DNA from 4 places in the Aneurinibacillus sp. XH2 genome. Region 4 is predicted to be linked to each of the others. Evidence: riboswitches for the same ligand, from Rfam matches in the RefSeq annotation. Region 4 holds a riboswitch; each other region holds the start of a gene.

Region 1 (8,124 bases), 1.4 Mb from region 4:
TCAACGAAGTATTTCGCGGAGTCTCTGACATTGTCTGCGATTGTGGAAAGCATCTCCAGGAAAACATCTCGTTTTGCCGAGAAAATCATGCAACAATACCTCCAAAAATTTTTTCATACAAAGTTCATTTTAGCAAATCACGTTGGACATTGAAATCTTAATTAAAAATTTACCGAAAGACAACGTGGATCTTATAAAATTTACATAAACTTTACAAAGTAAAATATGCTTCTGCTTAGATAATAGTTTTTTTTATCAAAAATAACATGGAGATTGTCTTGTTTTTTTGCAGGGATTGCTGCATGCTATATTGAAAAGCAGGCACAATAGGAGGAGAAGAGAAAAAATGGAAACCATCGGCTTTATCGGAGCCGGGAGGCTAGGCACCGCTTTCGGCATTTATTTGGCGCGGCGCGGCAGGAGGGTCGCCGGCTATTATAGCCGCACATACGCGCATGCGCAAAAAGCTTCCGCATTTGTTAGCGAGACATGCCAGGCATTCCAAACAGTGCGTGACCTATTGGAACGCAGCGATTGGATCGCCATTACAACGAATGACGGAGCTATTGAACGTGTAACGGAAGAGATCGTCGATAGCGGAATACATATTGCAGGAAAGTTGATTTTTCATATGAGTGGAGCCGGTACTTCTGAATTATTGGCGCCGCTTACGGCCAAAGGCGCGCTAGTTGCTTCATTGCATCCTCTGCAAACGTTTGCTGATGGAGAATCGGGTGCACGAGCGATGGAGGAGGCAATGTTTAGCATAGAGGGTGAGGCGGCCGCAGTGGAAATGCTGAGCGCCTGGCTGGATGAATTGGGTCGCCGGTATTTTGTGATTGATGCCCGACAGAAGCCGCTGTATCATGCAGCTGCCAGCATCGCTTCCAATGGTCTGGTCGGTGTTATTGATTATGCATTGGAATTAATGAAGCTGGTCGGAATTGAGGAGGAACAGGCATTGCCAGCTCTTGTTCCTCTTATCAAAACGACGGTGCAAAATGTGGCTGAAAAAGGGACAGTTAGGGCACTGACAGGGCCGGTGGCGCGCGGAGATGTGGCAACGGTCGCGACGCATATCACGGCGATTCAAGGGTGCGCTTCTCATTTTGTGCCCGGTTATCGAGCGCTCGGACAGATGACGCTTTCCACAGCTAGGCGCGCGCAATTAAAAGATCAAGAAAAAATCACCGAATTGACGCGTTTATTTGAATAATTTATTTTTAGAGTTGCGCGGTAGATAGTTATAGAGAGAATGCTTAGTTAAGGTAGAAAAGGTGACATAAAATGATGATGCAACGCTTTTGGTTTGTTTTATTTATCGCGCTCCTCGTTTCGTATGAAATTGGCTTTAACAGCTTATTTATTATTTTGCTTTTTCTTCCCCTTACGGTAACGGAGCGTGACATGGAGCGGATACGATGTGCAAACCGCCATCAATGGCTTACGAACACACTTATTCTGCTGCTCATTGTTGGAATGGGCATTATTTCTACATTAATTTTCCAGGCCAATGAACCGTTGCATGCCTGGGCGCAGAAACAGCCGTTTTATTTTGACGCAAATGCATTCATGGCCTCTATTCCCTACAATGACGGATCATTTTTTTGGTTTCGGGAACCAACGGTACATGATCCATTGTATGACGTGTACGTTATTGGGTTTATCGCCGTATATCTTGTATACGCGGTGTATGCGTACATAACGGTGAATCGCCAAACCCTTGTTCGTCTTTTGTTCGTAAACTGGTTCGTGCACGGAATGATCGCCTTGCCGTTTTATTTATTTTTTAACGTGCATGAGGTGTGGTCGATCATGGGACATAACTGGGGTCACGTTCCTTATTCCGTGAAAAACTGTTTTCCGAGTCTGCATACGTCGGTCGCATTCTCTTGCTTGCTTTTGGCTTTGCGTGAGAACAGACGGTTTGCGACTCTGTGGAGCATTTATAGCGTGCTTATTATTTTTACGACGCTGTATTTGCGCATTCATTGGGTATTCGACGTGCTGGGTGGGCTTGTACTTGGCTGGGCGTTGTATCTTGTAGCCGAGCGGCTTGCACCGTTTATTATTGCGCGTTTGGAAGCAAGGGAAATGTTGCGGGCTTCACGCGCGGTAACGCGCGCCATTCCGATTCACGGAGAAAGCAAAGCTATACAGCGGATCAATCGTTAATAAAGAGGGGGCATAAGCCCTCTTTTTTTCTTTTAGATTGTCCCCGTCTGGTAAAGATGCGCGGAATTATAAAGTAGAAAGGCCGACGGGCCGAAGGGAAGGAGGGAGCAAAATGGCAGTAAAAGAAAACGTAAAGGCTATGCAGATGGTATTGTTGTTTGAAGACGGAATGGATGCCAAAGGAGACATGAAAGTAACGAAAAAAACGTATAAGAATTTGGCGCTGACCGTTAGCCAGGAAGACATCTGGGAGGTAGCCAATGCTTTAGGAGCGCTTCAAACTCTGCCACTTGTTGGTGTCTATCAGATCGTAGAGCGCGAATTGATAGAAGCGTAAATCTGGATGTCTAAAAAGGTGAAGGAGGAAGACAAAATGAAAACGCTGGAATTGACGTTCACGATGAGCGGTGGCGGCACCATGCGGATTATAATTCCTAATCCGAAACTGCCGGTAGATTCGGTGGAAGTGGCCCGGGTGATGGACCTTATTGTGGATAAACAGATGTTTGTAACAAAAGCGGGCCATGTGGTCGGAAAGAAAGCTGCACGTTTGCTTGATCAGACCGTATCCTCTATCGTGGTGTAGGAGAAAAAGTGGTGAATGAGTGGGTAGCGTTTATTTCCAATGTCGGATTTCCGGTGACAATTACGCTTTATTTGCTTGTTCGCATTGAAGCAAAATTGGAGCAACTCGCATCCTCCATCACGCAACTGACGCAGACGCTTTACTCAATAAAGGAATAGGTGAAACAAAAGCGGCCCTTCCTCGCAAGCGGCGGGGCCGTTTCTCATGTAGACAAGTCATATTTATCTGGAACGGACGTATATATGACAGAAACGTTACGATTTTCATCACAAATTATGATAAATAAAAGTGTTATAATGTTGGTAAAGCGTTTTCATAAAGGAGGATTAAAATAGATGAAAGAAATAACGGATGCGGCTAGCCATCCGAAACTATATGAAATTCGTTTATTGATTTGTGTGGCGCAAGCAGATGGATACATGGATGAAGAAGAAAAGGAAAGAATTTTTCAGCAAGTAAACCTGGATACATTTACTGTGCGTGAGCGCCAGATCTTCCATGATGATTTGGAAAACCCGAAAGATCCGAAAGCGTTAGCATTAGAGGTAAGTCCTTATCTTACTACACTGGAGAAAATGATGTTGATTCGCAAAATGTTTAAGTTGGCGTCGCTGGACAAGGAAATTGTGTCGGAAGAAATTGCTCTTATCTACTCGATAGGGCAGGCGCTTGGTCTTGCCCTGGATAAAATCAAAGAAATCGAACAGTGGGTAAGGGAAGGGATTGCTTGGATGGCGCGTTGGGAAAACATTGTGACAAACCGTTAAGGAACTTTCGTTGCAAAATATATTTGTTGTGCTATTCATATGATGAGCATTAATAATAGAAGGAAAACGCATACATTTGTCGAACTTTTACTGCAAAAGTGTATGGAAAACGATAGGAAAAGTGAGGGCAAATGCATGAATAATGAAGGAGCGGCAAAATCGAAAGTACTGATGGAAAAAGAGGGACACCTTGCATTTGTAACACTGAATCGTCCCGATGAATTGAATTGCTTTGATTATGAAACGCTCACGCAACTTGAGCAAACTCTTGATCAGATCCGCTTTGACAGGGACATCCGTGCCGTCATTTTCACTGGGGCTGGAGAGCGTTCGTTCAGCACGGGTGCGGATCTGAAAGAAAGACGGACAATGAGCGAAGCGCAGGTACGCCAGTTTATCCATAAAATTCGCTTCGTGTTCGATATGGTAGAAGAGCTTCCCCAGCCGACCATCGCCGCGATTAACGGCTTTTGTTTCGGCGGCGGCTTTGAAATGGCGCTAGCCTGCGATTTTCGTTATGCGGTCGACTCAGCGAAGCTTGGCATGACAGAAGTAAGTTGGGCGATTATTCCGGGCGCAGGCGGGACGCAGCGCCTGCCCCGCCTTATCGGAAAAGGCAAAGCAAAAGAACTGATTTTGACAGCGCGTAAAATCGATGCGGCAACAGCTGAATCGCTCGGCATTCTTAACGGAGTGACAACGCGTGAGGGACTTATTCCTAAATGCCGGGAACTGGCGGAAGAAATAATGCAGAATGGGCCGCTCGCCGTTATTCAGGCGAAATATGCTATCAACTACGGGACGGAAGTTGATTTGAAAACCGGCTTGAAAATTGAAACGAAAGCTTATGAAACGATTATTCCGACTAAAGATCGCGTGGAAGCGCTCAATGCTTTCAGCGAAAAGCGCAAGCCGCAGTTCAGAGGAGAATAGTGAGAGGATGAGAAGACAAAAAACAGACTATAGCGAGGTATCAATCTCGTTATGGTTTGTTTTCTATCAGGCGTGTTGATTAGTCAATTTTAGCAGCATTTAGTTTGACACCCTGCTGTAAAAGCAGGGTGCGTATATTATTTAGTCACAGTAATAATTTTGTTGTAGTGGCCTGGTCGCGCATAGTCCGGTTCGCAGAGAATGACTATGCTTTTGTCATCTTCATATACTGAACTCACTTCCATTGTCCCGATGCTTTGCGTATTAATATCGAGGTAGAAATGCAAGCATTGGTGTTTATTTCCCATAATTTCGGCTGATACTTTTTTTAGAATTCCTTTCATTTCTTTCTTCTCTTGGTTTGTTTCCACTGTTACAGTCACTTTTTTCCCTATCAAAGCGGACAAGCATTTTTTAGCATCAGTTTGTAGTTCTTCCAGTGACTTTGCTTTATTTTCCCTCTTCAATACACTCCTGAAAAAGCTGACCATAATTCCTCTCCTTAACTTTGCCTACGAGGTTAGCTGACGGGTTCGGACACAAGGCAATGCCCTACACCAGAGGTGATTCACCCCTATTATATGGGTCCCCCGCTCCTTTCGGATTCGGCGATTGAATCATGATTGGATTATAATAAAGCACAGGCACGATTGTTGTCAATTAGATTTTTAGCGTGCACGGATTACGTGCTTTTGATGCTTTTCGTGTCGTTTTTTTCCCAGTAAAATAGTGTAGGAAAAAAAGAAAAGCGTGTCGAATACGTTGAGGAAAAGGCAACAGGAGGATGAAGCATGGTCAGACAATTCCTGCGCAAAGTATTTGCAGGACGAAAGCAGAAAGAACACGAAAGTGAGTGCGTGGATGCGGAACGGACGGGCGAGATACCTTGGGAAGAGCTAGCGGAGGAAAGTGCTTCTCTACCTAATTCGGGGGAAAATGAACATGGTTCAAACAGAGCGTTGGAACGACGTGATGAGCCGCAAATATATGTTATTACCCGGGAAAAAATTGAGCATCACAGTTATAAACAAATCGCTCGTATAGTGGAAGACATTTTAGGACAAATTGAGCTGGGGTTACGTCGAGAAGGTCGGCTGCAACTGCGTCTCTCTCCAGAACTGATGGCAGAAGCGGATGAATTTTTAGGCAAACGCATCGGAAAATACATTGAAGGGGCGGAGAGAGAAACCTATGATGCGACCGCATTTTTTGATTGGACAGATGAGGAGACGGCACAGATTTACCGGACGTTCGTGCTTCCTTCTCACCCGGAAAAACAGCGAACGTTTATGCAGAGCCGATTTGTGATGATTTATGATACGTGCGAGGCGCTTGGATGGGATGCTCGTGAACGGGCTACAGCGTTTGCCGAAGCCATTGGCTGGGAATTGGACGAAGCGGATTGGCGCCGTTTTGAAGAATGGTTGAAGATGATGTCGGAACGTATTGCGATGGAAGAAAAGCAGGCGGAGATAGGGGGGGAACCGGAGCGCGCAGAAGAGGAAGAAGAGCTGGCAGAAGATAATGAGTTCGCCCATATTACGCCCATCCAAATTTCGCGCGAAGAGGTTGAGCAGGAGGATATTTCAAAACTGGTTACTTTTTTTGACGAAGTGTTGCAAGACAAAGAACGGATTCGCCAGAAAAAGGCAGGACTTGTGTTTTCATTTTACGGTTTTTCCGGCGAACTGGAAGATGTTATGCAGAATGAAGCGGTGAACGCCTGGGCAAGTCGCCTTGTTGAACAATATCCGTACGTGTTTTATTTTCTTAATGACGAATACGTGCCGATGACGCGATTCGTTACTTCTATGGTGGTGACTTCGAGCGTTAACGGGGATGAAATTGTATTTAACGAGGAAGAACTGGAAAAGTTTATCGCATTTATCCGTGAGGCGCTTGCTCGTTTGGCGGAATGGACGGGAGAGAACCCGAATCTCATCATTCAGGAGTTTGAACAGAAATTGTTTTGGACATAGGAATGTCGCTTTTGGAACGAAGGTGCATCTTTCACAGAAAGGCAACGTAAGAGCGGAAAGAAGAGGTGAATGTTTTATCTCGATTTTGGCGAATGAATAGCGACGGGGAAAATATAAAGTGTAAGGAAGAGATAAAGATGGAGGAAAACAGAAAGCTGGAACTAAAAAAAGAAGTGCATCAGCGAGTCGTCCGAAATTTAAGCCGCTCGCTTTCAGAAGAATGGCAAGTTATAGGTGATATAGAGCGGCTGGAGACTATAACGCTGCGCCACTCCGAAAAGCAGGGCGGTGAACTAGAAATTAGGCTCACCCCGCTATTTACGAAAGTGGAGCAGCATGAATCAGAAAAAGAACAATGGATTGAGGATTTTGTGGCTAAAGTGGTTGTAACGGCCAGCGAAGCCGTGAAGGAGCATGCGCTACACGGCAATGAGACGCGGATTTATCCGGTTATTCGCCATCCTTCTTTTGTGAAAGCGGAGAAAAATAAAGAGGTGGTATGGCGCGAACATACAGCTGAAACTGTGCTGTTGTATGCGCTCGATTTGGAAACGAGCTATTTTTTGATTACTCGGGATATGGTCGCGGAGGCGAAGATAACAAAAGATAGATTGCACGAATTAGCGCTCGCTAACCTTGCGCGGCTTGAAAGTACGCCGAAGCAGGATCGTATTGGTAATAATGTATTTTACTTTTTTACAGGTGAGGATAGTTACAGCGCTAGCCGTGTGCTAAATCCGGATTTGCTATCTTGGATGGAGCAGAAAGTAAAAGGGAAAATGGGTGTGGCGCTGCCGCATCAGGACGTCCTTATTATTGCGGATTTGGCCGACGCCAAGGGAGCGTATATACTGGCGCAGATAGCGGTCGATTTTTCCATGCGTGGGGATGTGCCGATTTCACCGATTCCGTTCATGTACGAGAATGGGGAATTGGAACCGTATATGGTCATGCGGCATCCGAAATCGCGCCATAAATATCCGAGCTTGGGCGGTAAGAGAAAACGGCCACCAGAGCGGTAAGAATCCAAGCTTTTTTATGATACAGGAAAGGATATGTTACTTTACAGTGATAAAGAAACATATCCTTTTTCTCTACGAGGAAACACTATTTGTTGAATTTTGTCGACAAAATAAATAGATAAAATATTCTGCTTTTTTTAAAAAAATATATTTATTTTGCTAACGTTTTCATATATAGTAGGAGGTGGAGTTACATTCCAAAAAAGTATAAGGAGGCATTTGTTCATGCAGTTAGCTTCCCCATCTTTACACCCGAATGTTGAAAAATTCCTCAAAGAGCCGAAAAAAATGCTTATTAATGGTCAATGGGTCGAATCGGCAAGCGGCAAAACATTCGAAACGGTCAATCCGGCAACAAAAGAAGTGCTATGCCAGGTGGCCGAGGGAGACGCTGAGGATATTAACAGAGCTGTTAAAGCGGCAAGAGAGGCTCTGAATGGCTCATGGAGCAAGATGACTCCGTCACAGCGGGGACAATTGTTGTATCGGCTGGCTGATTTGATTGAACAAAATGCGGAAGAATTAGCACAACTTGAAACGCTGGATAACGGAAAACCAATCCGCGAAACGCTGAACGCGGACGTACCGCTAACAGTTGACCATTTCCGCTATTATGCGGGGTGGGCAACCAAAATTTATGGACAGACGATTCCAGTATCCGT
Region 2 (8,124 bases), 610 kb from region 4:
AGTGGAAGGCGCGCCTGTCCCCCGGCACACTTGCCGCATTTCGTACCGCATTTGAAGCGATTCTTAGTGATTTGAAGCATAACCATAGGGCGATGGGACTTTTGAGTCATATGTACATACAGGATCATTATGTTTATGCCCATTCTTTAAATGTAACCATTTACGCTACTGCTGTTGGGTTAGAATTAGGTTATAATGATAAAGAATTACTCGAACTCGGTATGGGAGCAATGCTGCATGATATCGGAAAGCTAATGGTTCCGCGCGAAATTTTGTATAAACCGGGTAAGCTTACGGATCAGGAATTTTTTCAGGTGAAAAAACATGCGGAATATGGATTTGAATATTTGCGCCATCAGCAGGGAATTCCGCTATTGAGCGCGCATTGCGCGTACCAGCATCATGAGCGGATGGATGGAACAGGCTATCCGCGCGGGTTAAAAGGGGACAACATTCATAAATATGCCCGCTTGTTGGCCGTATGTGATGTGTTTGACGCTTTGACAGCCAACAGAGTCTACCGCAGTGCGATGCTTCCTCATAAGGCTATGGAGATAATTTACACAGGTTCTGGAACCCAGTTCGAGAAGAAGGTTGTTGAAGCATTCCACAAAACAGTAGCGATTTACCCAGTTGGGCTTGCAGTGACGCTGAGCAACGGAGCTACAGGCGTTGTGGTAGATTATAACCGGGATTTGCCGGGGCGTCCGGTTGTACGAATTCTTAAAAATCCGGATGGAAGCAGCGCGGAGCCATACTACGAGATTGATCTTGCTAGGGAATCAACGCTGATGATTGTGCAATGTGATACAATTTTGTAGCTATAGGATGAGGTGAAACAAAATATGAAGTTAGAGAACTATGTCACAAGTACGGAAGATAACGTATACGCGATTAAGAATGTGCCGACCGAAGTTGTCGGCACTGTTTTTGCGAAAGTAAGCCGCAGTCCGCGCAGCTTCCGTGATAATTTGTACGATTTAATTAAAGAAGATATGCTGCATTTGCCGGATGTTGACATGATTTCGATGTTTAAAGAATCGGCGGCACATGCTGGTGGTTTCATGAAGAAGTGGGGGGTTGATTACGGTCATTCCAGCATTAAAGAGCATGCTTTTGCCCAATTCTGCATTGAAGGTGTATCTCGCTGGTTTACAGAAATTCTAGAAACGGTGCAGGCGGCGAAATGGCTATCTTTTACGGAATTTAGCCTTCGCTACCAGAAGCCGCAGGACTTCGTTGTTCCGCGGGAATTGGATCAGCATCCAGAATTAAAGGAACACTATATCACCTTTGGCAAAGAATGCTTTCGGAAATATGAAGAGCTTGTTCCGCTTTTCTTTGCCTTGCTTAAAGCAAAACACCCTGGCATGAAAGACAGTGCTGTAGAAAAGCTTGCGTATGAAAATGCGCGCAATGTGCTGCCTCTGGCCACTAAATCAAACGTAGCTGTCACCGGCAATGCTCGTGCTATTTCCGACGCGATTGCGGAAATGCTATCACATGAAGGGTATAGCAGCGAAGTGGTGGAGATAGCGCAGAAAATTCGCAAGCATACGACCGAAGTGCTGCCTTCGCTTATCAGCCATACGGAAGCGACGCCGTATCTTTGCTCTTATATGGCAGAGTTTTATCAGCGTCGTGTGCAGGAACCGGAAACATTGCCGGTGTATAACGGCCCGTTTGTGGAAGTGACGAAAGACGCCGCAGCGCTTGCGTTTACACGCTCGGATGATATGGTGCTGGGCGATCTGGCAAAGATGAACCGATTCAGCGAACTTCCCGCCATCATGCGCGCATTTGGTAAGCGTGTGGCGGTGACATGCTCCGAAGGCTGTCATCACCAGATTATCCGGCATCGTGCGTTCGACTTTTCACTTCAACTTCCGGATACGCGTTACGGCTTGATTCTTCCACAAGAAGCAGTGGAAGCATCCGGCACGCCAGAAGCGGAGCGCATCATCAATACATTGCTGACTATGCGGGCAGAGTCGCACCGATTGTACAATGAATTGGTGGAGAACGGCTTAATTGGCATCGCGCCATATGTTGTCTTGAACGCTAACGCGCGCCGATTGCCGTTTTATGCAAACATGTACGGACTGGCCCATTTCGTGACGCTGCGTAAGGAAGAATACGCACAGGATGAAATTCGCAGCGTGGCCTTTCAACTTGAACGTATTTTCCATGATATGGAACATTCTTTGCCTGGATTTGAGATGGATCGGCATTTGAAGAAATAAAAAAGCGCTTAGGGCGTTGGGCTACATGTTTTGTCCGTTCGCTATTCACGAACTTTCCCTTCTTTCTGTTGCTTAATTGCTTAAAAAGTAAACTCGATCGCAAAGCTGTTCTCTAAGCGGAGCACACAAAACATCTTGGTCGCTTAAGACACAAGATAGTTGTGTGCTCTTTTCCACTTTTTAACGGCTTTGTTGCAGTACAAAAGGAAAAATCGCGCAAAAAATCAATCAAGCCCGGGAAGAAGAGGTGAATGGATAAGTTGCTTAACATGAGAACCTAGGCGCTTTTTTTTGCACTCTTAGCCAGATAAAGCGAATATGTTATAAGATACAGTCCCATGAATACAATCGAAATACGATACATGACCGCGTAGCTGGTTGCCGTTGCTATGGTGCCGAGCAGCATAGCACCCGCGCCGATTCCCAGATCAAATCCGGAGAAGAACGTGCCGTTGGCGGCGCCACGCCGGTTGGGTGCCACCCTGTTAATCGTCCACGCCTGTAAGGTCGGCTGAATAGCGCCAAACCCGATGCCGTAGAATACAGAAGCAAGAATAAGTGACAACAAATTATTGGAATAAGATAAAAACAGCAATCCTACAGCTGTGAAGAATGCCCCTGGCAGCAGGATCCATACGTGTCCACGCCGATCAAACAGTTTGCCCGCCACAGGACGGACGATCATAACCATGAGAGCGTGAGTCAGAAAGAACCATCCTACGTTTGTAATTCCTGCTTCTTTGCCGAACAGCGTAATAAAGGTAACAATCCCGCCATATGTAAGCCCGAGCATTATTGCAAGAAATGAAGGAAATAGCGCCTTTACCTCTAACCATTCATCGAGTCGGTTACGATGTTTTGGCTCCGGAGAAGGAACGAAAACAGAAACATCTGGATAGCGAATGATCTGGGAAAGCAGAAAGCTTATCACAGCAAGCAATGTAGAAACAAAAAACAGCATTCCGAAGCCGGTTTTTTCTACAAGCCAGATGCCAAACAGCGGTGCAAGCGCCATCGCCAGCGTAGAAGAAAGGCCATAGTATCCCATGCCTTCTCCACGTCGTTGCGCCGGAATAATGTCAGAGACGACCGTTCCAAAGGAGGTGGTAGCAATTCCCCATCCGATGCCATGAATGACTCGCAGACTTAAAATAAGAAATACGGTTGTTGTCCAGTAGTAACCTGCCACCGAAAGAATGAAAATAAGCAGACCGATAGCCATTACTTTTCTCCTGCCGAGCGTGTCAAGTGCTTTTCCGGCGAACGGGCGAGCAAGCAGAGCGAATACGGTAAAAATCCCGATAACAAGCCCAATAGAGAATTCGTTGCCACCGCTTTGCTCCACATATACAGGAAGCGTTGGGATTAACATTTGAAAGCTGGTAAACAGAAATAGGTTCGATACGGTTGTCAATATAAAATCCCGGGTCCAAAGGGCGGGAGAAACGTCAGTTCGCGAGGGAGCTTTCATATGCTCATCTCCTTTTTGAGAATGCTTTACCGTAATTTTACGATAATCTCGATAGAATGTCCTTTCATTATATATATGGTTTTGTCAGAAAACGTGTCTTCTAACCAAGAGGAAGCAGGGGTTTTTGTTTGCGTAAAGTGAATCGAAAGAGCAGGAGCGAGAGGGAAAGGGAGGGGAAAACATGAAGAGAAAGCCTTCGCATTTTGCTATGCTAGAGACGGCGCAAACATGATAGGCATACCGGATAGACCGTGGCAGCGTGTTGCTTGCCCCGTTTCCTTTCATATCGAGTAAACATCAGCTTAATATACAGATATATTTCGATAGGTTGCAAAAAAATTCAACAAAATGTGTCTAAATTGTGAACTTTTTCTTCTAATTCTTCTCTTTTTCGATATAATTCGATAAACTGTAAACGTTGTTAGTGGAAAGAGATAGAAAGAAAAAGATTTCCTTAATTATAAGAGGTGGCCTATTATATAGAAAATTTTACTTGCCGAATCCACAGTAACGTGGAACGGGGGACAATTTATTTTTGGGGTGGATCCGTGCAAGCGGAAAGAGACCTTCTCCTCTTAACCCGTCAACTAACCTCGTAGGCATGAAGGGAGTAAAACTAGGCTATGAAAAAAAAGAAAATTATGATATTTGCGATTTCTGGGACAATCGCTCTTAGCGCTTTGTTTGCGCCTATAGGTACCCGTACAGCTTCCGCAGCCGAAAATTCTCTTGTGGAGATAGCAAAAAGTTTAATAGGAACGCCTTATAAGTGGGGGGGAACCACCAAAAGTGGTTTTGACTGTTCCGGATTTTTGAATTATCTCTTCAAAAGAGAAAAGATTTCTTTGCCGCGTACGGCAGCTGCTATGTATCAGAGAGGAACACCGGTTTCTCGTTCTCAGTTACGTACGGGTGATTTGGTATTTTTCAAGACGTCCCGTCGTGCTCCTGTAACACATGCGGGTATGTATATTGGAGACGGGAAATTTATTCATTCTTCCAGCGGCCGTGGTGTTGCTATTAATGATATTAATGATAAATATTACTGGGGAAAACGTTATGTAGGCGCGAAGCGCATCTTGAAATAAGCGGAGTATTTATTTACATACATCTTGCTATTAACTCCTAACTGCCATAAGGACGGTTGGGGGTTTTTTAATTTTTTACGGATGCCCCCCATAAACACGTTATTTAGCTCGAAGAAAATAATTAAGTGGGAACCATATATTTACTGGTTTGCTAACTTCCGAAGGCCATCAGGATACGTTAGATTGGATGGTGATAACATAAAAAATTACTGGTAGAAATAAAGCGGCGTAAGCAGGCTTTATTTATATGAAAATAGTAAGGGAAAGGTGGGTTTTCATCATGAAACGAAAATTTACCAAGCTAGCGTTGGCTATGGGTTTGTCACTAAGTGTGGTTTCTGTAGCTTCCGCGGCCAACTTCAAAGACTTCGACAACTTTTACTGGGCGAAACCCGCAGTGGATAAATTAGTAGCAGAAGGGATTGTGTCCGGTTATAAAGACGGAACGTTTAGACCAGGCAAACAAGTGTCCCGCGCAGAATTTGTAACAATGGCCAACAAGGCGTTTGGCAAGTTCAATGAAAATGCAATTGTTGATTTTAGCGATGTGCATAAGTATCAATGGTTCTATCAGCAAGTTGCTTCCGCTTATCAAGCAGGTTATGTCACCGGATATCAGGGCAAGTTTGCACCGAATAAGCCCATTACACGTTTTGAGGCGGCAGTTATGATGGCACGTCTGCTAGAACTGGATGTGACAAAAGTCGACACCGCGCAAAAGCTTGATGATTTTAATCAAATACCGGTGTGGGCGGTCGGCAGCGTCTCTGCTCTGGTAGACAAGAAAGTGATGAAAGGATATACGGATAACACCTTCCGTGGAGCTAAATATATTACACGCGCAGAAGCGGCTGTGTTGATTGAACAAGCGCGCGCATATCTCTATGGTAAACTAAAGTAATATTGGTATATTTTGTGGCGTTATACTTCTTCCGGCCTGAAAGCGGTGCTTTCAGGCTTTTTGTTTGCTCCCGCTTTCCACAAAGAAGCTATTCTGTTCGCTCCACTTTGGTAAAAGCGGTGCTGGATAGAATGTCTTTTAGTCCTAGACTGCCGGCTTTGGGCATATATTGCAGCAAGGGGGTGGAAACATGGGAAGGAAGAGATGGCGCGGAAGAAACGTTCGTTCCCCGATCCCTTCGAAATATATGTTTTTAATTTCCCTCCTGATTTTTTTGGGTCTTACTTTTCAAACATTCTACTATATAGAGAAAAATATAGAGCCGGCCATTCGTGAAATCGCCCGCATCCGGACGGAGCAACTAGCGACCAAAGTGATTCATGATGCTATCGGTCAAAAAATAATTAAAGATGTTAACTTTAAAGAACTTGTGCAGCTAAAGGAAGATAAAGAGGGAAAAATCCAGGCCGCCATTTTTAACCATAATGAATATACGCGTATTGCGTTGGACACGATGGAAAATGTGACCCATGCGTTGAAAAACTTAGAAGAGGTGCCGCAGACACTTCCGCTAGGTCAGGCGCTGAAGAGCAATTTGTTGGCACAACTAGGCCCCGACTTGCCACTTACGCTTGTACCATTCGGAAGCGTGCATGTCGAATTGGAACCGAGAATGAAAGAAGCAGGCATTAACATGGTATTGATTACAGTTGTTATTATTATCCAGACAAAGGTAAAAATTGTAATTCCTTTTGCAACGCAGCCGGCGATTGTAAAAATGGAAATCCCAGTTTCAAACGCGCTTATCGTCGGAAATGTGCCCCAATTTTACTATGACGGCAAAGGACGGCCGACAGGAAGCGAAATTCCGGGCGTACAACCACCCAGTATCGTGCCTCCTGTACAAACCAATAGCATAGAAATTCAGAAATAGTGGATGCATAGGTTTAGCCAAAATCATTTTTGGGAATAATATAATTATTAGCTTTAAAAATTTTTCTCTCTCTCTTTCTCCCCCTTATTTTTCCACTGCAAGAACGGCAGTGGATTTTTTTTTGTCTTTATGATTAGGAATAAAATGGGTAATTAAGATAATTCTATCGAACAAAGTATTGTGATATATTGTAAAATAGAAAAGAAGGATGTAAGCGATTTCACAGCTGGTTGTAAGAGTGGAAACAGAAGATGAATAAACAGACAGCATAAAAAGGAAGGATAAAGAGAAAGCGGCAAGGCTGGCATAGAAAACTAGGCAAAAGAAAGCATATGTAGTATGTTGAGAAGAATGAATGCTCATTCAATAAAATTACATAAATGAAGAGGTGGGATAGCGTGAACATGTTATGGGGACTCTTGGGGATTCTTGTTGTGCTCGGGATCGCATTCTTATTTTCTAATAACAAAAAGTCGATTAAACTGAGGCCCGTGCTGGGTGGTTTGGCGATTCAACTAGTATTTGCATTTATCGTCCTGAAATGGGAAACAGGGAAAAAGTGGCTGGAAAAATTAACGATGATCGTTACAGAAATTACGGGTTACGCAAATGAAGGAGTTAAATTCTTATTTGGCGGTTTATATACGCCCCAATCCGGAATTACTTTCGTATTTGCATTCCAGGTATTAACCGTTGTTATCTTTTTTTCCGCTCTGATTTCCGTGCTTTATTATCTCGGCATTATGCAATTGATTATTCGAATTATCGGAGGTGCGTTGTCGTGGCTGCTTGGAACGAGTAAAGCGGAATCAATGTCCGCTGCCGCAAACATTTTTGTCGGACAGACGGAGGCACCGCTTGTTGTTCGTCCCTACATCGCGACAATGACCAATTCGGAATTGTTTGCGGTGATGACCGGTGGACTGGCCTCGGTGGCGGGTTCTGTGCTTGTGGGCTACTCGCTGCTTGGCGTGCCATTGGAATATTTACTGGCAGCCAGCTTTATGGCGGCACCGGCCGGCCTTGTGATTGCAAAAATTTTCGTGCCGGAGACGAAAATACCGGAAACCGCTCCGGGAAGCAAATTGGAGTTCAAAATGGATGAGGACTCGGAATCGGTTAACGTTATTGACGCTGCTGCGCGCGGCGCAAGCGTCGGTTTGCACCTTGCGCTTAATATTGGAGCTATGCTGCTTGCTTTTATTGCGCTTATCGCTCTCATTAACGGGGGATTGGGCATTATCGGTGGCTGGTTTCATTACGAAGGATTATCTTTGCAGAAGATTCTCGGATTTATTTTTGCCCCTCTTGCATTTGCGGTCGGTGTGCCATGGTCTGAGGCGATCATGGCCGGAGGCTTTATTGGTGAGAAGCTTGTATTAAACGAGTTTGTAGCCTATACTGATTTCGCTCCGCAAATTAAGAATCTTACACCGAAAACGGTAGCGATTGTCAGTTTTGCGCTCTGCGGCTTTGCCAATCTGTCC
Region 3 (8,124 bases), 270 kb from region 4:
AATAGTCTAGCTTTACAACATAGGGGACGGATAATGCTTCGAGCAATCTAAATAAAGATTTTAAAAATTATCGAAAGACTTTTTTCAACGAGTATCCTGAATTAAAAGGGAAGGTTATTGTACATCACGCTATTGAGCAACAAATATTAAAAAGATATAAAGGGCTTTTCAGTGAGCAAGAAATACACGCTCTAGAGAATTTACGTGGAATCCCTAAGGAGATTAATAGTAGTCTTCATTTATCGACAATTAGAAAAGAGTGGAATAGCTTTTATAAGAATAACAAAAACCCAACCAGAGAAGACATAATTAACTTCATGTTGAAACTTGATAAGGAGTATGGGCATTTATTTAATCCACCTGTAAAAAAATGATTTGGAGGTAAGGCTATGAATTTATATTTACTAGAGCCTGAAGTTGCTGGCGGGCATGGAGAACAAACGATTTACGAAGATGGAGATTTTGATAAAGTAAAGTTTTTGCACTATGAGTTCTATGGATGGTTAGGTGATGAACTATTAGAATCAACACCTTGTTTTATAATTACTAGTTCTTTAGCAAAAGAATTAGTTGCCGCAAATCTAACTGGCTACAAGTTAACCAATTGTTTAATAACGACTAGTGAAGAATTCGAGGATTCTTCGCCCGACACAGAATTACCAGAGTTTAAGCAGTTAATTCCATTGGGAAAGGTTACTACTGAAGATAACACATATCATTTTTGGTCAGGTGAAGACTTTTGTCTCTCTGAAAATAATAGTTTAGTTGTTACTCAAAATGCATTAAGTATTCTACAATCGCATACTTTGAATCAGTGTAGTATTACAGTTCTCCATAAAAAATAAAATAGGTTTGACGATTAGACGATACCAATGTCGAATGAATTCATCATTCAACTAATACCACATATAATGCATGCCGAATGCCACAATACGAGTTAACTGTCTGTATTGTGGTCTTCTTTTGCTTTTGGCGGCGGTTAATGAATCGCCAACCCCCCAGTGTCGAATGAGTCGCTTTCTCCACTACCAACAAGCATAACCCAAATCATGCCTATATAATATTCCTGCGATTTCCCTGTACGTACATCATGACACATATTGGTTTACAACTCAGGGTACTAGTAATTTTATTAAGGTTGATAAGAATAAAATAATACAGACAGCTACTGCGCATAGAAAAGGTGGAGAAACTGTAGTAGGTCATGCTTTACAGAAACATGCAGGCAGAAATCCTGATATTTGGGGGAAAGTAAAAGGAGGTCCTGACCAGATAAATCAAATGGCACTAAAACATCTTCAAGAAATATTGAATGGACCAGGAGGATTTAAAAGAGTAAAAAACTCTAGAGGGATAGAGTTTCTTGAGAAAAAGCTTCCTGATGGACGTGGGGTACGTTTAAATCTTGACGGAACATTTAAAGGATTTATTGATCAGTAAAGGGGTTAGCCGAAATGGAAAACTTAGAGATTGTATTATTGGATTTTAAGAAAGAAGAACTTGAAACTCTAATTCATGAAGAACTTAAGTTATCGACCTTAAACATTAAATCATCACATTTTTATGATTTAAACTTAGGAAAAGATATAGAATTTTCTCAAGTAAAAAACATGAAAGAGGTATTATCACCAACAGGAACGGGCAATATTGTTCTAGAACAATTGCAATTAGGAATAACCCTGAAAAATGTAGTAATAGTTTTTTCTTTTGATGAGGAATACGGAGATATCGTTTTCAATTTTCCTGAAAGCGAAATATTTGTAGATGATAAGAGTGAGGTTAAATCGAGATTTAAAAAGTTAGTTAATTATTTAATGAATTTAAAAATCAAATATAATATTTCTAAAGTGATAATAGGTTACGAACCTGCTTATGATGAAGATACAATGTTAATCGAATTTAGCAATAATACTCTTAACTTGGAAAAGGTGCTAGAAAAAATACTTTATTAAATTCTTTGAGCCTCAAGAAATTCCTTGAGGCTCTTTTTATAGGCATATAGTGTCGAATAAACCGTTAGACCGACAATCTATACCTATAACTCCCGAACTCCTTGAATGATAATTTTTTGAGTTATCTTGTACGCACAGAATGAATTTGGAAAAGATGTCCTATTTTATGATTTTCATCAACGATAAACAATGGAAAAATCATCAGCTACCACCGTTTTTATCTCCAAAAACCTTACCTTTGTTTTCTCAACGTTTTAAAAATTTTTTTCGCAACTTTTTCTTCACTACCACCGATTACTATAGCGAGAGGATTACTCCAACTCGATTAACTCCTGGATGTCGATGTCTAGCACTTTGCATACTTTTTCCAATGTGGAGAGATAAACTCTGTCTACGTTGTCCGAACAAAGATGGCTGATGGTGCTGTGCTTGGGCGCAGCCCTGTGAGCCGGGCCAATTCACGTTGAGAAATGCCACGTTCTTTCAGGATTTCTTTCAGCTTGAAACGATGCCAGGCATTGATACGGTGACAGCATCCGCTTTCATTGCAGAAATCGGGGATATTCATCGTTTCACTAATTCCGATAAACTTGCAAGATACGCAGGAATAGCCCCTGTCCGAATGGGTTCGGGCGGCAAGGAAACTATTCAGAAAAGCAAAAAAGGAAACAGGGAATTATACACTATCTTTTATAACTTGGCTGTTCAACAAATACATATTTGTAAAGGTAGTAAAACTCCTCGAAATCCTGTGTTTTACGAGTATTATCAGAAAAAGCTAGCAGAAGGTAAAACCAAACAACAAGCGCTTATTTGCATTATGAGAAGACTTGTCAATATTATCTATGGCATGATGGAGAATAAAACCGCTTATATCATGCCTGACATACCTAACAGCAAAGTAAGTTGATATAATGAGTGGTAGTTACTGAACTGCCACTCTTTTTATAAAGTCATGTTTATTAGACTTTCCTAAGGGGACGCCAAAAGCTAAACCTGAACAAGTACATCATTATGCAACTAATAAAAGTAAGAAGTATACACCGCAAATAGAAGCGATTACGAAAAAGTATGGCTTAGATTTGGATGAGGCTTGGAATAAAGAATTGCTTCCGCATCAAGGTAGGCATCCGGATGACGATATTATGTGTTATTGTGAAGAAACTTATGGGATAGAGCAATACCAGCTTAAAGAGGGAAAACTCTTCAAAAGTTGGAACGAAAGAATCACTTTTTATTATGACCCGAACGAGGGGGAACGGCAAACAGACTACCTAGCGAATAATTTAGGGTGGTTTGTCGTTTCGTCTAAATTGAAGAGGGTTTTAGACAGTTTAGAAAAGGGTAATATTCAGTATTTCCCTGTTAGAATCATAGACAAGTGTACGAACGAGCCGCTGGAAGGTTATTTTGTGGCAAATATTATAAATGTGGTAGACGCGCTTTGTCTTGAACATTCAAAGGATAGTGTTTTTGAACTAGATGGAGAAAAAATATATTCGGTACAAAAATATGCGTTGACTAAAGAGAATGTAGCTGGGAATCATATAATTAAACTAAAAGGGGATGAGATACCAGTATTTGTGTCAGAAAAGTTTAGGGAAGAAATAGAGAAGAATGGGATTATTGGGTGCGACTTTCAAGAAGTAAAGGTAGTTTAGAGGTGGATACCGGACTAAACGTTTTGACTGGGAGTTCTGCATCTTAAAGGGGAGCATATCACAGTGTCATACAAGCCGGGTCTGCACCAGCATGCGAAGAAATTCTTTTTTTGGCTTCTACTCATTCTTTGGAAGTGTACCTTATTTTGCTTAGCAGTGCAGCCGCGATAGGATTGTCCTGCTGAATATAGTCACGCCAGTTTTTTTGTTTCAGTTCGACTTTTATTGATAATGATAAGTCTGTAACGTATAAAGTTGTATTTAAAGGGGGTTCCGTATTTTATTTTTTGGATAATTGTGGAGAAAAAAGATTGAATCCATCTGAACCGGATAAAGGTTGGGTTAACCAGTACTTTTTGTCGGGGAATGCACACACGAATATGGATCTGATCGCACAACACATACAACATATTTGGTTAAATGAAATATCCCTTATCGATATTCTTGGCACAGAAGCGAACGAAGTCGAAGATAAGGTACAGCTAAAGATTGAAAAAAACAAAATTTATCAGCACATTCATATCCTCGATGATAGGGAAAAAGAAGTTATTATTGGCCGCTTCGGGCTGGATAACGAAGAGGAACGGACACAGCGGGAGATCGCGCGTGAGCTTGGCATTTCACGTTCATATGTATCGCGGATTGAGAAGAGGGCTTTATTGAAGTTGTTTCATGAATTTTACCGCAAAAACGAGAATGCAGTGAAAAATTAATCGAACATATAAAAACAAACCGCCGAAAAATGGGAAAAAATTTTTCGGCGGTTTGTTTCTTATTTTAAAACATAAACTTTTATATTTTGAACGCCAAACTTACTTACATGTTCTGGTGAGCCTGGCACGAAAATATCCACGCGGTTGTTTTGAATAGCTCCGCCAATATCGGTGGCGTGTGCGATCATACCGCCTTTCGGAAGCCCCTGGAAGGAATAGCCTGTAATGTACACTTTGCTTCCAAGCGGAATCACATCTGGATCGACCGCGATGGTACCGACCTTCAGCTTATTGCCGAAGTAGTCCACACCTTCCCACCCGCCGTTTTCTTCAGGTGCAGCGGAATAAGCCGTTGCTTTTGAAAAAATGACGCGCTTATAGGTAAACTTTTTACCAGAGGCCGTTTTCACCGACGGACTGTCGGAAGTTTTGTTGGCTGCAATTGCGGTCGCTGGTTTGTTCGCTTTCTTTTTTGGTGCCTTTTTATCGTCTTGTTTCTTTTCTGGCAACACAAGTACGGTGCCGCCTTGAATATTTTGCGGGTCTACGTTTGGATTCGCGGCTTGCAGCTTTTGGACAGGAACGTTTAGCTTCTTCGCGATGGTCCAGAAAGTTTCTCCTTCCATGGCTGTATAGGTGTCCGGTAATTGAATCGTAGAACCGATTTGCAAGTTTAATGGATCAACGGATGGGTTGACAGCCTGAAGCGAAGTGAAAGGTAGATGATGAGCCTTTTCAATGTTCCACAGCGTATCATTTCTTTTTACTTTGTACTCTGCACCGGCGGCTATATTGGTGGCGCTTACGCATGCAGTTAATGTAAGTAAACCGGTAAATAAACTTTTTTTCATACAAAAAACTCTCCTCTCCTGATAGCCTACAAGGTTAGTTGCCGGGTTCGGGTTCAGGAGTTTACCCTATGCTTATCCATGTATCTTGATAAGCAATTCACCCCAAAAGAGTATCCCCTGCACTTCTTTATTTAAAGAAGTTTCGGCTTTTTTGTACCCCGACATCATAACACAAAAATCAAAAGAGGATCGCTGGTAATTATAAGTACTTAAAGTTTTATCTTTCTTTTTCTTGTAAAAGATGGGAAAGTGTTACGAATTTATACCCTTTTTTAGAAAGAATAGGAAGGATTTTCTCCACTGCAAGCAATGTTTGCGTCTGGTCGATACCGGAGTCGTGAAACAGAATAATATCTCCCGGTTTGGCTCCACTTGTTACTTTGTTAACTATGTAGTCGATCCCCGGATGTGCCCAATCGCGCGTATCTTGGTGGTATGACCAGATGACGACCGGATGTTTTTGTTTTGTCGAACTGAGAAGCACAGTATATGTTACTTCTCCTCCGGGTGGACGAAAGAAGCGCGGGTGTTTCCCGATTAGCGAGTAAATGACTTGATCGGTTTTGCGGATTTCATCACGTAAACGGGCCGTAGTTATGTTCTTCATACGCGGGTGGGTAAACGTATGGTTGCCGATTTCATGACCTCTGCGATTAATGTCCCTGATCACACGCGGATACCATTTCGCGCGCTGGCCCACGACAAAAAACGTCGCTTTGGCATGATATTTGTCAAGAATGTTTAGCAACTTAGCCGTATAGACAGGATGGGGGCCATCGTCGAACGTAAGGGCAATGAGTTTCCGCTTCGTGTCAACATGGTAAATAGGGGAAGCAGTCGATTTCGAGATTGCTGGCGCTGCTGGAAACACAGTGGCCCAGCAGCATAACAATGTGGCGATTAAGCTAACGAAAAGCTTCACAATTTTCATGTCTCTCACCGTTTTATGTAATGGTATGTATAATGTTTGCGCGTTTTTGGATAGGTATGCTTACAAAGGGTGGGAATGCATGCAGAATATTTATCGTGTAGGAAAACAATACTAAAGTGGAAAGCATTCCAGATGAGAGGAGCAGAAAACGGTGGATGATTTGCAACTAGCCCGGGCGTTGTTTGGGACGACAATGGGATTTCATATTATTTTTGCTACGCTTGGCGTGGGGCTTCCGCTGATGATTTTAACAGCAGAAGTTTTGCGCCAGTGGAAAAAAGACAAAGACTATGGCATTATGGCACAACGCTGGACGAAAGGATTTGCGGTGCTTCTCGGGGTGGCTATTCCTTCCGGCACCATTGCGGGTGTTCAGCTTTCCTTGCTGTGGCCTGGTTTTATGGAAGTCGTTGGGAAGGTTGTTGCTCTTCCGTTTCAGATTGAGATTTTCGCTTTTTTGTTGGAAGCGTTGTTCATGTCCATTTATGTGTATGCGGCCGATCGGTTGTCCGCGTCTATGCGCATTCTAAGCATGATATTCGTAGTGATTGGTGCGGCAGCATCCGCGATCCTGATTACAAATGTGCATGCATTTCAGGGAACGCCCGCCGGTTTTAGGATGGAAAACGGCGAAGTGATTGATGTGGATCCGTGGGTTGGATTTTTTAACCCGAGTTTTTTTGTATCGGCGGGACATGTTACTTTGTCTGCTTACATGACCGGCGCATTTACGATTGCTTCCATTGCAGCGTTTAAATTGTTGAAGAGTAACAGGGGAAGTAAGGAATTTTTATTTCACCGCAAAGCGTTAATGATGGCTCTTACCGTTGGCGGTTTGTTTTCTCTTGGCACGGCGCTGAACGGTCATGATTCGGCGCAAATGCTACACAAATACCAGCCGGAGAAACTTGCGGCCGCTGAAGGACTTTTTGAAACGCAGCCGTATGCTCCGTTGGCGATCGGTGGTTATACGGATGAAGCCACTAGAAGTGTCAAGTATGCGATCGAGATTCCGGGGCTGCTCAGTTTTCTTGCGGGCAACCGGTTTGACGAGGTAGTAGCCGGATTAAACGATTTTCCACGCGAATACTGGCCGCCACTTTATGTGCATATATTGTTCAACGCGATGGTCGGCATCGGTGGCCTGCTTCTTGCGCTATCTATCATTGGATTTGTTTGGCGTCATTTACTGAGGCGGGAAACGTTTCCGCGCTGGTTGATGTGGTTGTTTATTGTAACGGGACCGTTGGCAATGATCGGAATTGAGTGTGGCTGGATTTTTGCCTGCACCGGGCGTCAGCCATGGGTGTTGTACCGGACGCTTTTGACTGCTGATTCCGTTACTCAGGCAGGCAATATCGGGTTTTTATTTGTTCTGTTTGTTGGGATTTATATACTGCTCGGTTTGGCGACCGTGTTTGTGCTGCGCCACTATTTCAAACGCCATCCGCTTGTTAAAGATTTGGAGAAAGTGTCTCTCGGTTCATGAGGTACAGGAATAAGGAAGGGATGGAGGAATATGAGTAATGAATTGATCGCAATTGCTATGTTATGGATGTTTGTGTTCGTGTATTCAGTTGCTGCATCTATTGATTTTGGCACCGGTTTTTGGTCTATGATATACATGAACCGGAGGCAGAACAGGGCAACCAATATCGCTAACCGGTACTTATCCCCTTCGTGGGAAGTGACGAATGTGTTTGTTGTACTTATTGTGGTCGGGCTGATGAGTTTTTTTCCCGGTGCCACATTTACGCTGGGCACGGTACTGCTGATTCCTGGCAGCTTAATTCTGCTGCTTTTGGCTATCCGCAGCGCATTTCTTGTATATTCACATTCGATGGAAGGGTATGAAAGGCAGCTTGCGATTATATCTGGCATTAGCGGTCTGTTTATTCCCGCATTGCTCATTCTTGTTCTGCCCGTTACGCAGGGAGGATTTATTCAAGTAATAAATGGGCATGAGGAATTGTTGCTTGGGAAATTGTTGACAAGCGCAAGCGGGATTTCGTACAT
Region 4 (8,124 bases):
TTTTCGGAGTAAACACGGAGATGCACCCGATCATCATCAACAGTCACCTGCTCAACCTGTGTCGCCGTCTTAATGGCTATGCCAAGCTTCTTGGCCTTTCGGGCTACTTCTTTTGCTACATTGCCGGCAACCTGGGGAAGAATCCGCTCCGCCATTTCAATAATCGTAACCTGACACCCCAGCTTGGCAAACGCCATTCCCAATTCGATACCAATATAACCGCCGCCGATAATGGATAGGCTGGACGGAACTTCGCGCAGCTCCAGAGCCGCTGTGGAATCCAGAATGTTCGCTCCGTCCACCTTCAGAAACGAAGGGATAGACGGCCTGGAACCGGTTGCAATAATCGCCTGCTCAAACTTATACGTTTCAAAAGCTCCATCGGTTTCTACTCCTACGCGATCATCCGACAAAAAAATGGCATGACCTTTGACGACGGTGACACCATTCTCTTTGCACAAATGACCGATCCCCTTGTTCAGCTGCATGACAATCTCTTCCTTCCAATTCTGCCAAGTACGTAAATCAAAGGAAACATTGTCTGCTGGAAGCCGAATCCCCATTTTGGCAAAATCGGCCAATTTATGATAGTACCCAGCCGTATGAATGAGAGCCTTGGATGGAATACAGCCGCGGTTCAGACATACTCCGCCTAACGTATCCTTTTCAATAAGAACAACGGACTTTCCTAATTGTCCGAGACGGATTGCCGCCGTATATCCACCCGGCCCCCCGCCAATGACGACAACATCGGTTTCTACCGCTACTTCTCCTACAACCATTTATACCATCTCCGCAAATAATCGTTCTGGTTTTTCTAACAATTCTCTGATCCGATTCGTAAATTTCACCGCCGTAACACCATCGATCAGACGATGATCAAACGATAAGGATATATTCATCATCATGCGAATAACACCTTCTGCATCCCGGACAACCATGCGCGGTTCCATCTTATGCAAAGCTAAAATGGCGACTTCCGGATGATTGATAATCGGAGTTGCATACAATCCGCCGATCGGGCCTACATTGCTGATGGTAAACGTACCACCGGTAATTTCGTCCAAAGTCAACTTTCCTTCCCGGGCGCGGGAAGCAAGATCACGGATTTCCTCGGCCAGCTGGAAAATGGTCTTCCGATCCGCATCCTTAATTACAGGAACAAGAAGGCCATCCTGCGTATCTGTAGCAATACCAATATGATAGTAATTCTTTAAAACAATTTCATTCGTGGCGTCGTCAATCGAAGCATTTAATGTTCTAAACTCCTTTAAAGCAATGACAACCGCCTTAATAAAGAACGGCAGGAACGTCAGTTTGATCCCTCTTTCCTCAGCATAATCCTTCAATCGCTCCCTTAATGCCTTTAACGCATCCATTTCCAATTCATCTATATGGGTCACATGCGGAATAATGGTAACGGATTTCACCATATGCTCGGCAATTTTCTTACGGATGCCCTTTAGTGGAATCCGCTCCTCCGCTTCTTGTTCTTTGGGTACTGCTTTTCTAACGCTATCAGCAGGCTTCGCTTTAGTCACATCGTCAACGGCAACCCAATTTTCTGGAACCGTTGCAACTGTTTCGTTCTGCTTATCTTGAGCGAAACGCCGTACATCTTCTTCTGTAACCCGACCCGCAGGCCCGGTTCCCCTGATCTGTTCAATATCTATTTTCATTTCCCTTGCCAACTGACGCACATACGGAGTAGCCAACGCGCGATGTACCGTCGCGGTTGCCGGACTGGCATGGTTTTCGCTCATTTTGACAAGAGAAGCTGGCATTTTTGATTCAGCTGCGGGCGGTGCTGCAGCTTCTGTTTCCTCCTCAATAATGAGAAGAGTTGCTCCTACTTCAACGATGTCTCCTTCAGAAAACATGATTTTTTTGATAACGCCTGTTACTGGCGAACTTAATTCTGCATTTACTTTATCAGTTTGCACTTCCACAACCGGTTGATCGCGCGTGACAAGCTCCCCTTCTCTGACCAACCACTTAGAAATTTCTCCTTCATGCATACCCTCCCCTACGTCAGGAAGCTTAAATTCAACCATGCTTTTCCCCCCTATTTATCTTTCAGCTAAAACAAAACCGTTTCCACAATTCCTTGTCTAACCCTTTCGACATTTGGAAGGTAGTCATCTTCAATGCAGAATTGAGGAACAGGTACATCGAAGCCGGTTACCCGCTTTACGGGCGCCTTCAAATAAATGAGGGCTTCATCATTAATAATGGAGATAATCTCCGCGCCCAACCCTGCCGTTTTATGCGCTTCATGGACGACGAGCGCGCGACCAGTCTTCTGTACCGATTGCACAATCGTATCGCGATCCAAAGGATAAAGGGTACGCAAATCAATGACTTCACACTTCCAACCTTTTTCCTGTTCCATTCGTTTCGCAGCCTGTAAGGCTTCACGCAACATGGTTCCCCAAGCAAAAATCGACAAATCGTTGCCCTCCTGTACCACCCTTGCCTTGCCGAGCGGCACGCGATACATTTCTTCCGGCACCTCTTCTTTAAAGGCACGATACAGTTTAGTAGGTTCGAGGAAAATCACCGGATCCGGGTCTTCAATAGCCGAAATCAACAACCCTTTCGCATCGTACGGATTGCTAGGAACAACAACTTTAAGTCCCGGAGTATGCACAAAAAATGTTTCTACGCTTTCGGAATGCAGTTCAGGCCCGCGAATACCTGCCCCGTAAGGCGTACGAATGACCATAGGCACAGCGAATTGACCGCGGGTCCGGTATCTCATCCGGGCAGCATGGGAAACAATCTGCTCGAATCCAGGATAAATAAAGGCCAAAAATTGTATTTCCGCCACCGGAATCATACCGTTAAGGGCAAGCCCGATGGCTGAGCCGATAATGCCCGCTTCAGCCAACGGCGTATCAACAACGCGCTCGGAGCCGTATTTTTCGATTAATCCTTCCGTCGCCCGAAAGACCCCTCCATTGATCCCGATGTCCTCGCCAAGAAGCATCACGCGCTCATCTTCTGCAAGCTTCTGATCCAACGCTTCCGTTATGGCTTGAATAATTGTAAGTTTTCGGCTCATCATTTCTTCCCTTCCTTATCCAGGATGTTTTGCAATTCTTGTTGCTGCTCCCGAATATGCCAAGGCATCTCAGCGTAAACATGGGTAAACATATCGCCTGGCTTTGATTTCGGATAGCTCTCCGCCTTTGCTAACTCCTCATCTATCTGAATATTGATTTCCTTCAGCCATTGCTCTTCCATGATCTCGTTCCATAAACCTTTTTTCTGCAAAAATAATTGAAGACGTTTGAGCGGATCGCGCTTCTCCCGCCATTCCCGGGAAAGAAGTTCCTGGGCGCGATATTTCTTTGGATCATCCGCCGTAGTATGCGCTCCGTAGCGGAAGGTAATCGCTTCAATTAATGTCGGGCCTTCGCCTTTTATTCCCCTTTCAACCGCTTTCTTTACAGTAAGCCAAACCGCGAAAATATCGTTGCCGTCTATGCGCACGCCTTTCATATCATAGGCATCCGCGCGTTGGGCAATCGTTTTCGAAGCCGACTGTTTTTCAAAGGGAACACTGATCGCATACCCGTTGTTTTGACAGAAGAAAATAACGGGAACCTTGTATACGCCGGCAAAGTTAAGCGATTCGTGGAAGTCCCCCTCTGAAGTCGCACCATCCCCCAAATAAGCGATGCTTACACTCTGTTCGCCTTTCAGCTTGCTGGCCCAAGCCGTGCCAACAGCGTGTACCGTTTGTGTAGCGATCGGAACACATGGAGGCATAATCTTTTTCCCTTCCGGACTTATGGAACCTTCCATATGCCCCATCCAATATAAGAAGACGCGAAACATCATCTGGCCATGGGTAATCGCTGCCGCGTGATCGCGATATGTCGGAAACAACCAATCGTGAGGCGATAAAGCCATCGCACTTCCTACCTGAGATGCTTCCTGACCTTCAAAAGGCGCATAGGTTCCCATCCTACCTTGTCTTTGTAAGATGATGGACTTCCGGTCAAACATTCTAACACGCAGCATATTCTTATACATCCTAAGCATAAGCGCTTCATCAATTTTTCCTTCGATACTTTCGCGAAGCTCCCCTTCAGGAGTTAAAACCTGGTACATCTCCGCCGTATTTTCCTCGCCCGGTACCGGTGTATTCGCTTTCAATTTGTCAGCCTGCTCCGGTAATCCATTTATGCTTACCGACATTTTTACCTCTCCCTTCATAAAATGTGATGACAACTGTATACATTCCATTGGATACATTGACATCCTATTATCGTTCAAGAGTAGAGAAGAAGTCATGATACTTTCTTTAATTAGCAAGAAGTATACCAAGAAGAAGAGGTTATGTTTTCAATATTTTCAGATTTCATATCAGATTAAATGTAAAATAATGATACATTTTGTTTTTCTTTATGTATCAAAATGAGAAAACAAAGTGAGCATCTCTTATTTTTGTTTAAAAATGATACATAAATTTATCATGAGATACCATATGCTTCCATTTTTCTGTATAAAGTAGCCCGTGATATTCCTAACATTTGGGCAGCTTCCGCTTTGTTTTTGCATTTGCTTACTGCCTCTTTTATTAAAGACATTTCCATTTCTCTCAAAGTAGGGAGTTGAATGGTTGGGGAAGAATCGGATGACGCGGAAGCAATATGCTCTGGCAAATCAGCCAAATCGAGGACTTGATTGTCATCCATAATAATGGCGAGTTCCAGAATATTTTCCAGCTCGCGGACATTCCCGGGAAACGGGTAAGCAAGCAAATGCCGGATAACATCTGGATGTACCTTTTTAACCGTTTTGTTCAACTTATGTCTCATCTTCTTTAAAATATGATGAACAAACAACGGAATATCCTCTTTCCTTTCGCGCAAAGCAGGAATTTCTACCCGTACGACATTCAGACGATAATAAAGATCCTCACGAAATTTCTTTTCCTTGACCAGTTTTTCCAGGCTTTGATTGCTGGCTCCTATAATACGTACATCTACTTTTTTCGTTTTCGTTCCGCCTACTCTAATTAATTCCTTAAATTGAAGCACCCGAAGAAGCTTGGCCTGAACAGATGGAGTTAAATCCTCCAATTCATCCAGAAACAATGTCCCCCCATCCGCGAGTTCAAACATTCCCTGTTTTCCTCCCCGCCTTGCACCGGAAAAAGCGCCCTCTTCATAGCCAAATAATTCACTTTCCAACAAAGTTTCCGGAATGGAAGCACAATTTACAGCAACGAATGGCTGTTTCGCTCTCTCGCTATGGTTATGAATAAAACGGGCCAGCATTTCTTTTCCGGTTCCGCTTTCCCCTTCAATCATGATCGTGGAGTCAACCCGCGCTGCTTTTAAAGAAATTTCCACAATTTTTTTCATGGCAGGACTATTTCCGATCAGCATATCATTCCCGTCAGCTAAATCGGCAAGCGATAACTTTTGCTGGAGATCTTTTATCGTATTTTCCGCTTCTGACAATCTGTGATTCAGCCGCAATATTTCGGTTAGATCGCGGAAGATCGATACAGCTCCCAGAAGCTGTTGCGTTTCGTCATAGATAGGCACAATATTTGAAATAACGACGCTGTCTCCTGCACGCGCTGGAATATCCAGCGCCGGGTAACCAGACTGTAAGACTTTTAAAATATTTGTATCAGAAACGACATCTTTTACATATTTCCCAATGAGCTCCTGTTTTGGGATTCCTGTGATTCGCGAGCATGCTTCATTTACATATAAAACTGTTCCCCGCTGATCAACGATAACGACCCCTTCATGGAAGAGGTTCATAATAGCGCCGCCCTCATCAATAAAATTTTTTACGTTCAAAGCGATCACCTTCCTGTTTTATTCTCGGTGCAAAATGTCTCAAAATTTTTATTTTACATCTACTTTTAGAATTTTCTCTAAATCACAATCTAAAATAAACAATTCCACCTGCTCCCCAAGTTTAGTACTTATATCACTGTGGCTTGAAATCACCTGACAACCGGTAATACGTGAAATCATCTCCTCCGTTTCCACGCTGTGTGACTCACGCAAAATACGCCGCATCTCCTTAACCAGCGGCTTCCCTCGCTCAATTTTCACCAGCGTCTTTTCTTCCTGGGTCAGTACCTCTTTTAAACGTATAATCACCATATCTTTAATAATATATGTCTTCGTTTCTCTTGGTCCTCTGCCGAGAATCTCCCGTAAAAATTTGATATACGCTTCACTGATCGTTGCTTCCATCCTGTTTTTTGATGATTGTCCCATAACAACGTCCCCCCTTTTTTTTCTACCTGTTTTTCTTCATAAAAAAAACCGAAAGAAGAGGATGTCTTCTTCCGGTTTTTCGCACTACAAACAAAGCTGTCACGATAGCAAGACAACGTTCCTCCTCTCGACACGCTTACGAGGTTAGCTGACGGATTCGGGCGTGAGAGTCGCCCTACTTGAATTTGCTATTCAAGATTCACCCCGTGCGGCTTATAATTTTGAATACCGCGGTTGGTTCCCCCGTTCCCTATTTGGGACTCAGCGATCAGGTTGGATGTGAATATTTACTTTTTATCAGCACTTCGATTGCCATCATTTCAAAATACATCAATGGGATGGATTTATATTATGTGTGCTGTTCACTTTTTGTAAAGAAGGATTAGCATTTATAAAGCGAAGAAAATCTAAATTTTTTTCAAAAAAACTTTTACTTTTCTTCTATATTCTCTTTTTTTTACTCTTTTTCTTTTGTTTGCTCCACTGCATAAAATAAAAATATTTTTCTTGCATGGCCCTGCTTCAACATAAAAAAAACAGATAATACGAAGAAATCGTAAAAAATAAGGAGATATAGTAAGAATATAAATGATTTTATCATTTTATTATTTTAACAAAACGTAATTTAGCTATTTTTTGTTTAAATTTTGGGTTTTGTTTTTTGTTTCAGTCCTCTTATAATGATTCACATAAAACAATTGCAAATTCGGCCTAATTCCGGAGCATCCGGAAGCGGAGGACCCACGTATTTGGGGTTAATCCTTACTTTTGTAAGGAGGGATGAGAATCGCTCTTTCGCCATCCTACCCGTCAGCTAACTTCGTCGGCTAAAGCGAAGGAGGTCTTGAGACCGCCTATTTGAGCAGTCTTTTTTTATTGTGCTTTACCGCCAGTAAAATGAGCCGCTCTTATATTTTGCAGGTCTTTTTATTTTTGAAAAAATCAAATAACACTGTTTCAAGAAAAAGAACAGGGAGACAGAATGCAAGTCCAACCAGAAGGGATGGGCAGGCATTAGGTAGACCGATCGTGCTTTTTCTCCAGCAGTGAATCGCATGATAAACCGGACTTACATGGGAACTTTTTTATCCGTTGCCTCTAATGGAATGAAAAAGTTCTAGTGTACTGGCGTCTATTACACCCGGTTTTCTTTCATCATGCGTTTCAAACGGAGAAGAGGTATGCATCGGTCTATTTTTTTTTAGAAAAAACTACGCGATATCCAAAAAAGGAGGATGGAGGAATGTTTCATGATGTCATCACTATCGCTCTATTTGTAGTATCATTCCTGATTTTTTGGGGATTTGCCTGGTTTTGCGATCGAGCATAAGGAGGTGATTGATCGATGGTTGCACTTAGCATGATTGCATTCCTTGCTATTGTTTATTTAATTTTCGTCCTTATGAGACCCGAAAAATTCTAATGCTACCTCTAATGCTACCAATGTCGATGACGAGGAGGAACGAAAATGAGTATAGGAATTATACAAGTAGCTGTCACTCTATTGATTGCATTACTATTAATCAAACCGGTAGGAAGCTATCTGGTTAACGTATTTAGCTATGAAAAAACCAGACTGGATCGTGTATTTGGGCCGGTTGAACGTTTATTTTATCGGATAATGGGTGTGCATGAAGAACAATCCATGGACTCGAAACAGTATGTGACCGCTGTGCTATTCTCTAACTTCGTTATGATGATACTCATATACGCTGTACTACGTCTCCAAAAATATCTGCCGTTCAATCCGGATGGTATTGATAATATGCCAAGCGCACTGGCTTTTAATACAGCAGCATCTTTTATTACGAATACCAACTGGCAGGCCTACAGCGGAGAAAGCGGACTGTCCTATCTCTCCCAAATG

Evidence for each region. Region 4 has a riboswitch for cyclic di-AMP ahead of ACH33_RS06240 (Na-translocating system protein MpsC family protein). Riboswitches for the same ligand answer to the same signal wherever they lie in the genome.
Region 1: linked by a shared signal. The riboswitch ahead of ACH33_RS13120 (hypothetical protein) and the one ahead of ACH33_RS06240 (Na-translocating system protein MpsC family protein) in region 4 are both predicted to bind cyclic di-AMP.
Region 2: linked by a shared signal. The riboswitch ahead of ACH33_RS03300 (C40 family peptidase) and the one ahead of ACH33_RS06240 (Na-translocating system protein MpsC family protein) in region 4 are both predicted to bind cyclic di-AMP.
Region 3: linked by a shared signal. The riboswitch ahead of ACH33_RS04935 (LysM peptidoglycan-binding domain-containing protein) and the one ahead of ACH33_RS06240 (Na-translocating system protein MpsC family protein) in region 4 are both predicted to bind cyclic di-AMP.

Annotation. Positions count from the first base shown of each region.
Region 1 covers NZ_CP014140.1:2,656,600-2,664,723, reverse strand. The annotation lists gene ACH33_RS13155 (DUF47 domain-containing protein) at 1-89, opposite strand, end outside; gene ACH33_RS13150 (Rossmann-like and DUF2520 domain-containing protein) at 347-1,216, shown strand; gene ACH33_RS13145 (phosphatase PAP2 family protein) at 1,288-2,175, shown strand; gene ACH33_RS13140 (DUF1659 domain-containing protein) at 2,288-2,512, shown strand; gene ACH33_RS13135 (DUF2922 domain-containing protein) at 2,549-2,761, shown strand; gene ACH33_RS18800 (YvrJ family protein) at 2,773-2,919, shown strand; gene ACH33_RS13130 (DUF533 domain-containing protein) at 3,097-3,528, shown strand; gene ACH33_RS13125 (enoyl-CoA hydratase-related protein) at 3,664-4,461, shown strand; gene ACH33_RS13120 (hypothetical protein) at 4,599-4,952, opposite strand; cyclic di-AMP (ydaO/yuaA leader) riboswitch at 4,956-5,082, opposite strand; gene ACH33_RS13115 (hypothetical protein) at 5,253-6,440, shown strand; gene ACH33_RS13110 (DUF1444 family protein) at 6,578-7,462, shown strand; gene ACH33_RS13105 (aldehyde dehydrogenase family protein) at 7,688-8,124, shown strand, end outside.
Region 2 covers NZ_CP014140.1:675,799-683,922, forward strand. The annotation lists gene ACH33_RS03285 (HD-GYP domain-containing protein) at 1-821, shown strand, start outside; gene ACH33_RS03290 (FAD-dependent thymidylate synthase) at 846-2,243, shown strand; gene ACH33_RS03295 (MFS transporter) at 2,521-3,714, opposite strand; cyclic di-AMP (ydaO/yuaA leader) riboswitch at 4,199-4,330, shown strand; gene ACH33_RS03300 (C40 family peptidase) at 4,338-4,802, shown strand; gene ACH33_RS03305 (S-layer homology domain-containing protein) at 5,083-5,703, shown strand; gene yunB (sporulation protein YunB) at 5,894-6,637, shown strand; gene ACH33_RS03315 (NupC/NupG family nucleoside CNT transporter) at 7,036-8,124, shown strand, end outside.
Region 3 covers NZ_CP014140.1:1,010,401-1,018,524, forward strand. The annotation lists gene ACH33_RS04910 (hypothetical protein) at 390-845, shown strand; gene ACH33_RS19810 (hypothetical protein) at 1,282-1,440, shown strand; gene ACH33_RS04915 (hypothetical protein) at 1,455-1,952, shown strand; partial or broken gene ACH33_RS18570 (helix-turn-helix domain-containing protein) at 2,264-2,475, opposite strand; partial or broken gene ACH33_RS04920 (transposase) at 2,446-2,862, shown strand; gene ACH33_RS04925 (AHH domain-containing protein) at 2,900-3,613, shown strand; partial or broken gene ACH33_RS20030 (DUF4351 domain-containing protein) at 3,738-3,833, opposite strand; partial or broken gene ACH33_RS04930 (sigma-70 family RNA polymerase sigma factor) at 4,033-4,326, shown strand; gene ACH33_RS04935 (LysM peptidoglycan-binding domain-containing protein) at 4,386-5,177, opposite strand; cyclic di-AMP (ydaO/yuaA leader) riboswitch at 5,186-5,335, opposite strand; gene ACH33_RS04940 (polysaccharide deacetylase family protein) at 5,395-6,108, opposite strand; gene ACH33_RS04945 (cytochrome ubiquinol oxidase subunit I) at 6,260-7,597, shown strand; gene ACH33_RS04950 (cytochrome d ubiquinol oxidase subunit II) at 7,628-8,124, shown strand, end outside.
Region 4 covers NZ_CP014140.1:1,281,392-1,289,515, reverse strand. The annotation lists gene lpdA (dihydrolipoyl dehydrogenase) at 1-782, opposite strand, end outside; gene ACH33_RS06260 (dihydrolipoamide acetyltransferase family protein) at 783-2,054, opposite strand; gene ACH33_RS06255 (alpha-ketoacid dehydrogenase subunit beta) at 2,081-3,064, opposite strand; gene pdhA (pyruvate dehydrogenase (acetyl-transferring) E1 component subunit alpha) at 3,064-4,119, opposite strand; gene ACH33_RS06245 (sigma-54 interaction domain-containing protein) at 4,482-5,828, opposite strand; gene ACH33_RS06240 (Na-translocating system protein MpsC family protein) at 5,877-6,257, opposite strand; cyclic di-AMP (ydaO/yuaA leader) riboswitch at 6,377-6,534, opposite strand; cyclic di-AMP (ydaO/yuaA leader) riboswitch at 6,956-7,101, shown strand; gene ACH33_RS20535 (potassium-transporting ATPase subunit F) at 7,603-7,680, shown strand; gene kdpA (potassium-transporting ATPase subunit KdpA) at 7,732-8,124, shown strand, end outside.